DNA from 3 places in the Paenibacillus sp. FSL H7-0323 genome. Region 2 is predicted to be linked to each of the others. Evidence: riboswitches for the same ligand, from Rfam matches in the RefSeq annotation. Region 2 holds a riboswitch; each other region holds the start of a gene.
What was found. A riboswitch is a leader RNA that binds a small molecule or an ion and turns the genes downstream of it on or off. The one in region 2 is predicted to bind cobalamin.

Region 1: it holds a riboswitch for cobalamin, as region 2 does, so the genes downstream of both, metE (5-methyltetrahydropteroyltriglutamate--homocysteine S-methyltransferase) here and MHH89_RS26680 (DUF4430 domain-containing protein) in region 2, are expected to answer to the same signal.
Region 3: it holds a riboswitch for cobalamin, as region 2 does, so the genes downstream of both, MHH89_RS26010 (S-layer homology domain-containing protein) here and MHH89_RS26680 (DUF4430 domain-containing protein) in region 2, are expected to answer to the same signal.

Annotation. Positions count from the first base shown of each region.
Region 1 covers NZ_JBBODB010000001.1:2,949,831-2,953,113, reverse strand. The annotation lists gene MHH89_RS13470 (DedA family protein) at 1-468, shown strand, start outside; gene MHH89_RS13465 (undecaprenyl-diphosphate phosphatase) at 519-1,379, shown strand; cobalamin riboswitch at 1,479-1,684, shown strand; gene metE (5-methyltetrahydropteroyltriglutamate--homocysteine S-methyltransferase) at 1,840-3,283, shown strand, end outside.
Region 2 covers NZ_JBBODB010000001.1:5,977,760-5,981,042, reverse strand. The annotation lists gene MHH89_RS26680 (DUF4430 domain-containing protein) at 1-1,149, opposite strand, end outside; cobalamin riboswitch at 1,320-1,522, opposite strand; gene MHH89_RS26675 (GAP1-N2 domain-containing protein) at 1,650-3,283, opposite strand, start outside.
Region 3 covers NZ_JBBODB010000001.1:5,808,013-5,811,295, forward strand. The annotation lists gene MHH89_RS26005 (cellulase family glycosylhydrolase) at 1-654, opposite strand, end outside; cobalamin riboswitch at 997-1,197, shown strand; gene MHH89_RS26010 (S-layer homology domain-containing protein) at 1,361-3,283, shown strand, end outside.

The sequences.
Region 1 (3,283 bases), 3.0 Mb from region 2:
GTAATCATTGCTGCCACGGCTGGTTCACTACTGGGTGCAGTAATTCTCTATTATATTGGCCGATTATTGGATGTGAGCCGGTTAGAGAAACTGGTTGAACGCTGGGGTAGCCTAATTAGGGTCAGTAAAAAAGATATCCACAAGGCTGACGCCTGGTTTGATAAATATGGCTACTGGACTGTATTGTTTTGTCGGATGGTTCCGCTGGTCCGCAGTCTGATTTCGATTCCGGCGGGAATGTCGGGCATGAAATTTGGAGTATTTATGATCTTCACAACGATTGGCACATTGGGATGGAATTTGCTGCTTGTGCTTATTGGCGCGGCTTTAGGAGAATCCTGGGAAGACATTGCTATGTACATGGACGTGTACTCCAATGTAGTCTATGTACTAATTGCTGGCGGATTAGTTATTCTTGGGTTTCTGTACTTCCGCAAACGCAGCCGGAGAATGAACACTGAGGGCTAAGCGGGTAGTGGACTGATAATAGAAATGACTATTAAAAAGGAGGGAAACACATGGAGCTATTAACGATTATTAAAGCCATTATTTTGGGGCTTGTTGAAGGTTTAACCGAATTTGCTCCAGTATCCTCCACGGGTCATATGATTATTGTTGATGATATGTGGCTGAAATCACAGGAGTTATTTGGACAATATACGGCAAATACCTTCAAAGTAGTTATTCAACTGGGTTCAATATTAGCGGTTGTTGTGATCTTTAGAAATCGGTTCATTGATTTGTTAGGCTTAAAGCGTTTCAGCCGTAAGCAGTTGGATCCTGTAACAGAGGAGCTACCGCAGTTGGAGCAGGGCGGGCATCTCAAGCTGACTCAGGTTCTGGTAGGGTTAGTGCCTGCAGGTGTGTTAGGTGTTCTGTTTAATGATTATATTAATGAGCATTTATTCTCTACCTCAACAGTGTTAATTGGTCTAGTGATTGGGGCTATATTAATGATTATTGCCGATCTGTTTGGGCCGAAGAAGATCAGAACTGAGAGTGTAGATCAGATTACATACAAACAGGCACTTGGTGTAGGTCTTGTACAGTGTTTTTCGTTATGGCCTGGATTTTCACGCTCGGGCTCGACGATTTCTGGTGGCGTACTCCTCGGGATGAGCCATCGTGCCGCTGCTGATTTTACGTTTATTATGGCAGTACCCATCATGGCAGGTGCCAGTCTGTTGTCACTGATGAAAAACTGGCAATATTTCACCATGGACGCGTTGCCGTTTTTTATTGCAGGCTTTATTAGTGCCTTCCTATTTGCGCTGTTATCGATGCGTTTCTTCTTAAAACTGATCAATCGTATCAAGCTCTTACCGTTTGCTATATACCGTATAATTCTTGCTGCTGTAGTATATTTCGTATTTTTCTAAGTCCGTTATAAGGAATCGATATAACAGAAGCCCCAGTAATCTATTGCAGATTGCTGGGGCTTTCACGTATGATGACATCAGATTAAGACACTCAAATGATGAATGATATCGGAGACAGGTGCTGACCGGAAAATAGTAATTCGGTAGGCTTAATAGGGAAATTCGGTTCGAAGCCGATGCGGTCCCGCCACTGTAACGGAAGAATCTCGAGCAACAGAGGTCACTGGCAATTTACTACTGCTGGGAAGACTGCTCAAGATGTTGACGCCGCTAGCCAGGAGACCTGCCTGTTTCAACAGCACTGCTTCACCTACGGAAGATAGGGAGGTGTTAGACGTTAACCATGGGTATATCATGGGCGTCTTTCCCTTTGACTTTTTTAGGGAAGGGCGCTCTTTTTTATAGGAAAGCAAGTAGCTTTGGAGTTTGAAATAAGAGATGGAAGAGGGAGTGTATCGAGATGACGAATAAAGTAAAAGTAAGCAATCTTGGATATCCGAGAATCGGAAAGAACCGCGAATGGAAAAAGACACTGGAAGCCTACTGGCAGGGGAAAATAAATGAGGAGCAATTCCGCTCCGAAATGGCAGCAATTCAGCTGCAGCATTTGAAGACCCAGCAAGAGGCAGGAATTGAGCTTATTCCGGTGAATGATTTTACTTTTTATGACCATGTGTTGGATACGGCTGTTATGTTTGGAATTGTACCTCCACGGTACACGTATGATGGCGGCGACATCGGGCTTGATCTTTATTTTGCAATGGCCCGTGGTAATGCTGAGGCTACTGCCTGTGAGATGACCAAATGGTTCAATACGAACTATCACTATATCGTTCCAGAGATCGGCACACAAACACCACGCCTGACTGAAAATAAACCTCTAGCGGCTTATCGTTTTGCTAAATCGCAGGCAGGGATTGAAGGTAAACCGGTACTTTTAGGTCTGTATACCTTCCTTAAGCTGTCCAAAGGTTACGCAGCGGCAGATATCGCCAAGATTGCTGCACGTTTTGTTCCAGTCTATGTTCAACTGCTACAGGAACTAAAGCAAGAAGGGGTAAGCTGGGTACAAATCGATGAGCCAGCGATTGTTACAGGCATAAGTAAAGAAGAATTAACACTGCTTAACTCGATATACACAGAAATTGCCGGCTCCGTGCCGGGCTTGAATATTATTTTACAGACGTATTTCGAAGCTGCTGAACCGTTGGAAGCACTGCTAGAGTTGCCTGTTCAAGGCTTGGGTCTTGACTTTGTGCACGATGGTGGAGCGAATCTGGCTTCTATCGAACGTCTTGGCTGGCCGAAGGACAAATGGCTGGGTGCCGGAATTATTGATGGACGGAACATCTGGCGTTCCGATTTAGACGCTAAGCTGCAACTGGTAGAAAAGCTCAGCGTTCATGTGCCGCTTGATCGTCTTATTCTTCAGCCTTCTTGCAGTCTGCTGCATGTCCCAGTCACCGTTCAAGGTGAGGTGAAGCTGAAGGCGACTGTTAAGAATGCGTTAGCTTTTGCCGATGAGAAGCTTGCAGAGCTTAGTCTGCTCGGAGCAGCCCTCGCAGATAAAGTAGAAGCTTCTAAAGCAGCGCTGGCCGCTAGTCGTGAAGCTATTGCAGCATTCCGCGCACTACCTGAGCGTGGCCGTAAGGATGTGGCGGAGCAAGTGCTTGCACTTGCAGCTTTGCCTGACCAACGCAGTTTGCCTTTTGCTGAACGCTTAAAGGTGCAGCAAGAGAAATGGCAGCTTCCACTTCTGCCAACCACTACAATTGGTAGCTTCCCGCAGACAGTAGAAGTGCGTCAGGCGAGATTGAAATGGCGTAAAGGGGTCTGGAATCAGGAGCGTTATGATGGATTTGTTCGTGAGCAGATCGCGGATGCAATTACCTTCCAAGAAAAGC
Region 2 (3,283 bases):
ATAACTGCCCGAAGGATTTGTGATCGGCAAGTTCGTTTGAAGCGCCAGCTTCTCTAACGCTCCAAGTGCGTTGCCAGCATAGGCGTACCCTTGTGCCAACGTGGCCTGTGGTCCCTCAATCGTTACTGGAGCGTAGATGAGTGAGCTCTGAATGGAGGATTTGGAAAAATCGTATAGCTTACTGTTGCTTCCTTTATATAGCAAATTATAGGCAACCAGCGCCTGAAGACCTTGCTCTGTCGCCAGAATATTACTGCTTCCACCACGGCTATGGGTGAAGCTACCATCAGCTAGACGATAGCTAAGCAGGTTCTCCATTAGATCCACTTTGTTTTTGGTGTATTCTAATCCACTAGGATCAACTCCGAAGGAGGTGAGTCCAAGGATTGCTTGTGCGCTACTTTCAGCACTGTCACCGTAACCCCCATGGCTATCTTGAGCTGTAGATAACCAAGCTACGGCTTGTAGCCCTGCTAAGTAGGCTTCGGGATTATTTTTATGTGCCGCCAGAGCCGTCAAGGTTATCGCTGTCATATCAGGCTCACTTGCACCTGAGGTTAGTGCAAAGCCCCCATCCGGATTCTGTTTGGAGAGAATCTCCGTAAGGAGCTTATCCGCCGTCCATTTCGCGTCACTTGGGATATTATATTTACCAGAATCCAGCGCAAGTAAAGCATATACCGGATTATTAAGCGTCTGTTCACTGAGCTTGCTATTATTATAAATTTTCTCAATCAGATTATAGCCAGGAGTCGTTCCGTTACCAGCAAAGCTAGTAGGATCTGCACCAATCGCTCTCACTGCGAGCACGATTCGAGCATAATCGGTTACATTGGTGAAATCGCCAGCTGCATCCTTTACTTTTTTCTCAAGCTCTGAAAGGTAACTAGCCGGCAGCTTGTACCCTGCTTGCGCTAATCCAATGGCTTGCCAATCCGATTGCACGCCACCTTTCAAGAGATATTCTGCAGCCGCATAAGTCGCATCCGCAACATTAATCCGCTCCGCAGCAGTTGCCTCCAGACCGGCGCCAGCGCTCGCTTCTGCAAATATTTGTCCCGCCGGAGCAAGAGATGTTCCTAGAATTGAAATGACCATGAATAAGGCCAGCCCAAGTGCTACAAACTTGGAAGACATGATTTTCTTCATTGTTTAACCTCTTTCTGTATAAGAATGGGTACTGCCGGGAATAAGACGCATAACATAAAGACCGCCCCTTTGGAGGGCGGTCAGGGAAGATTACAAATTGAGGCTGCGGCGCTTGCTTCCTGCCAACAGTCCATCTGTATATGTTCCACATTCTTACCCCACGAAGAATAGAAACGCTCACGAAAAAGGCAGGTCTCCTGGCTAATGCTTCATCGCTGTTCTTCACCTTCCCACCCTACCTTCGGGGCAGTGGCTTATAGAAGAAACGCTCCGCACATACAGTGGCGGGACCGCGCCGGACTCTTGCACCGGACTTCCCTTTTAAGCAGACGACTAGATTGATAGAGTCTGCACCTTTTCCAGTATGTAGTATCTTATTTTGACATCCATAATCATATCTATTAATACATAGCATGTCTATAGAAAAGCTTAGTATGGGCAGCAAAAAAATGAACAGCAATACGCCACCTTCCGGTAGTTATTGCTGTTCAGAAAGCTTGTTATTCGACTGTTCCATCCGGACTTGCAGTCGGGGAGGGTTCAGCACTTGAATCAGAAGCTGGTGGAATATTAGGGTCGGGATCTACGATCAATGTAAATCTTCCGGCTTTGATCATACTTTTCTCTAGAATTGTCGCTCCAGGCTCCAATGTAACCTCAACCTGATAGGAAGGTTGTTCACCTTCAGTCACAGCTGTTGCGGAAGGCAACCCAGTGCTGTCCTCAGTATTAGAGGAAGGCGTAGGAGACGGAGATGCATCAGCTACAGCATTAGTAGCATCTGCACCTTCTGCTGTTCCTCCAGTAGTGCCAGCGGCATCTGACTCGTCAGCAGCGTTTCCCTCATCCGTCCCATCCGTTGACGGCACTGGACAAGTCCCATTTGTAGCAGCGACCTTAAAGCTTTTATCTATCTCTGTAGACGAAGACATTAAACTAATCTCAGTCGGTTGAAACTGCACACAGTCATCTGCACTTGCGAAGGTGAACACCAATATGCTGCTCCCCTTATCTCCTTCGACGCTCTGATCCTTCAAGTATACTGAAGCTGGAGGCAGCATATTGCCTGCACTCTGAACAGGGGTCGGCTCAGGGCTTGTCCCCGGCAGAGCCGTCTTCGTATCATCCGGACGCAGCATACTGAATACGATAATTGCAATAATCACCAGAATACCCGTAATGGAGCCGGAGATTAAGAGTCGAAATCGGCTGCGGCTGATCCAGCGCGCCAGCGGGGAAGCCAGTTGGGAGCGGGCTTCATTGTACACATTTTGCAGAGCAGGCCGAGCTGCCGCGACATAGTTCTTTCGGAATTCCCGATTCTTGAACGCTTCACGATCACTGCTCAGGAAATACTTCAGAATCGCCTTACGGTAACCCGGTTGCAGCTTTTTATTCGAAACCGTAAATAAAGGATTGCCTTGCGACCAAGCAAAAAACCGATAGATGATTTCTTTGTCGGAACCGGCTTTACGCTTTAACAGCTCCAGAAGCGCATCGTAATCCAGCGGACCCCCTTCACGCTGAGTTGTATAGTAAAAGGCTAGCGGAAGCCGTTCAAAGGGTTCCAGAACACGCGCCTCTTTTAGCAAACGACGACCCAGTAGCTGCACATCGTCTAGTTCCTGCGGAGACAATCCTGTAAAAATCTCCTCATTCGGCTTCTCTTCACCAAACCAGCGGTAAGCGGCACGCAGCGCATTCTCTTTCTGCTTGCTAATCCTATCCAGTGGCGGCTGCCAATCGACAACATTACCATACCGTAAAAAAACTACCTCCAGAAGCTCCTCCTGCGTCATATCAGAAAGCGATAAGCGGTTCAGTAAGAATCTATCTGCTGAAGCAGCAAGATCCTGCATTAGGGAGAGTGCCTTAGGAGCAACTCCTGTTCCTTTGCGGCGATCTTTTTCTGCCTTATCTACAATTTCATGAATTTCCGCCACAGAAGCCACTGGATCATGCTCCAGCTGGAGCTTTTCTAGCAAATAATCCTTCACAGCATTTTGAGCAAAAGACTGCTCTAACGCCACTGGCAGGAACCGCCCCCAATGGAGCACAAAGCTCAGAATATCCGCAGATCTGGACGCCGCAGCTAGTCTTGATTCCATATAAGGCTCAAGTAGCTGCTTACGGA
Region 3 (3,283 bases), 170 kb from region 2:
CCCACCGGATTTCCGCACGATTTGATAGAAAGAGTTATTAAGTTCAGTAAGCATTTGCTCCATTTTTGCTTCGTCTGTGCTTCCACCATCGGTGAACCGAGGCTCATTTATGCTCTCGAACATCAGCTTATCGGATTTGTCCTTGAAGCGATCGGCAATTTGAGTCCAGGCTGCATTATAACGTGCCAGCGTTTCATCGTGTTTTTCTTCCATATGGCTTACCCATAGCCAGGAATCATGATGGACATTAATCATGACATAAAGCTTGGCGTCCAGTGCCCAGCCGACAACTTCTTCCACACGGTCGAGGTAGGCCTTTTCTAGGGTATAGTCTGGTGCCGCACCCATGTGAGTATCCCAGGTCACAGGAATCCGAATGCTTTTATAGCCTTGAGCGGCGATCTTTTTAATAAGTTCTTGGGTCACACGTGGATTGCCCCAGGAGGTTTCATCCTCACCTGTAGCATCTAAAGTATTGCCGAGGTTCCATCCGGGCTGCATTTCGTCTACATAGGATTGGATCTTACTCTTTGGCGCTGCCTTAGCTTGTTGCTCGTCCTTAGTTGCAGCTGCGGCCATGGATGAGAACAGAGAGAGCAGAAGAGCGGTGACAAGTGTCAATGATAAGAAGGATTTCTGGATTCGCGTAGTCATTGAATTCTCCTTTGTGAGATAAATTTAGGATGCTTGGACCTGGCTTTGACGCTGTACTTGGTGGTTAAATGAACGCAAACACCTCCAGTGTTATTTTTGTAAACGCTTTCTTGATATACCCTAACATAGAATACACTTAGCGAGTACCTTACTAATTTGTGGTAAATTCATATAAGAATTAGTGATTTAAATTAATTTACCCCACAGTTGGATAAAGAAATTATTTGAATAACCCTACTCGTAGAAATTGGTTATTCAATAGGATTATCTCTAGCTGCCCGTTATACAAAAAAGAAATATAACATGACAAAAGCATATATATTAGATATGATGAAGCATGAAAATTTAAAATTAGAAATAGGTGCCAACTATGAATGTTGCGGAAGTACAATCATAGATTGGTTAAATGGAAAGCGGGTGTGAATCCCGCGCGGTCCCGCCGCTGTGAAAGAGGAGTCCTTGCAAAATGCCACTGGGAAACTGGGAAGGCAGCAAGGGTGATGATACTTGAGCCAGAATATCTGCCTTTTTCTGTTACACCATCAAACTCTACGATCGATAGAGAGGTGCTTGAATAGTGTTTGCCAGCTATTACTGTGGTTCACTATCTTAACCTCTTGACGTTTATGTTGAGTGGTTTTTTTGTGGTTATGAGAAAGTTTATTCTGTTTTTTATCATAGGTATGAAGGGAAGGGTTATGGAAAAATGAAGAAAAATAAGTTTTTAGCGTGGTTACTTATTGTAGCTGTATTTATTACGACATTCTCTACAAGTGTAATCCCGGCTCAAGCAGATGGAGCAAGCTCTACCCTTAAAGGGTATGTATCTGTATCCGTAGAGAAATTCACCTTAGGCCAAGGGTATATTAAGGAACCTATTAAAGTTCCGATTTATGAAGGCGATAATGGCGCATCTTTAATAACACGTGCGCTAGGTGATGGGAATTATAGATATTTAGGAAATATAGATAGTGGTTTTTATTTATCAGAAGTTAAAGATAGTGGCAGAAGCGAAGTCAATATTCCACAATATATTTTAGATATGATTTCAGCCGATGGGAATACAGTCAGCACTAAAGCAGACCCCGAGTGGTTAAGTCAGTTTGACTACACCTCCATGTCGGGTTGGATGTATGCAGTAAATAATGTGTTTCCTCCGTTTGGGATGACCGATTATAAGCCTCAAGACGGTGACATCATTCGAACTCAGTTCACCACTTATGGCTATGGTTCTGATCTTGGCGGCTGGGGGGAAATCCCAGTTCAACTTGCCAATAAGGATGCTTTAACTGCGGAAATCGCCGAGATTAACAGTGCCCCTAATAAAGAAACTATTTTGGACAGACCAGTAGTGCAATCGGCAGTTTATGAAGCCTATTCCGTGCTCGAAAACATGGCAAGCTCTCAAATAAGTGTAGATCATGCGCTTGTCGGTCTTAATAATGCATTAGACATAGAACCCCCTGTTATTACAGTAAGTGGCATACAAGATAAACAGGAAGTATCCAATAAAGAAATAAGCTTCAAAGTAGCTGTCACAGACAATGTATATAGTGACATTACTCCAGAAGTGAAGCTGAATGGAGTTACTTTATCACCTGCAAATGGGGAGTATAAAGCTACTCTGAATTCAGGCAGTAATGCAATTACTGTAACGGCTCTTGACGGAGCTGGAAACAAAACAAATGTAACTTATCAGGTTACTTACAAACTGGAAACTTCAGTTGCCGTCAAACAACAGTTAGATAAAAACCTTGCTTATATTTTAAATACTGTAAAGAATCCAACGTTTGGAACAGGCAGCGGAGAATGGTCGATCCTTTCTCTGGCCCGGGCGAACTATACAGTACCTAACGGTTATTACGATCTTTATTACAACAATGTAGCAACGAAAATAGCATCAATCATTAAAGAGGATGGAAAACTCGACGCCAATAAAAGCACAGAGAATTCCAGAGCAATATTAGGACTTACCTCTATCGGAAAAGATATCACAAATGTTGCGGGATATGATCTGAGAAAAGCACTCGCTGATTATCAATATATCCAAAAGCAAGGCAATAATGGTCCGATTTTTGCTCTGATTGCGCTAGATAGCCATAACTATGAGATTCCTGTAGTTGATGGAGTTACAGAACAGACCACAAGAGAAAAACTAGTTCAGTACATTTTAGATAAAGAGGTTAAAAAAGGTACAGCAGAAGCTGGTGGCTGGGCATTAGGCGTAACCAAAGCCGATGTCGATATGACTGCGATGGCGATGCAAGCTCTTGCACCTTATTATGCAACCCGTGATGATGTAAAAGCTGCCGTGGATCGGGCCATCCAATGGCTGTCCGATAACCAAAACAATCAAGGCGGATTTACAAGCTGGGGAAGCACTAGCAGCGAGAGTATCTCGCAGGTAATTGTAGCCTTAACTGGTGTAGGCGTAGATCCGCACACTGACGCTAGATTTGTTAAAAGTGGAAATTCGCTTATTGATGCATTACTTAGCTTTGCTGCACCTGAGGGTGGATTTAAGCATATCCTCACAGGCAAAGTAGACAATATGGCAACGGACCAAGGTACGTATGCACTTGTGTCCTATGATCGTCTGATCAATCATAGCAACCGTCTCTTTGATATG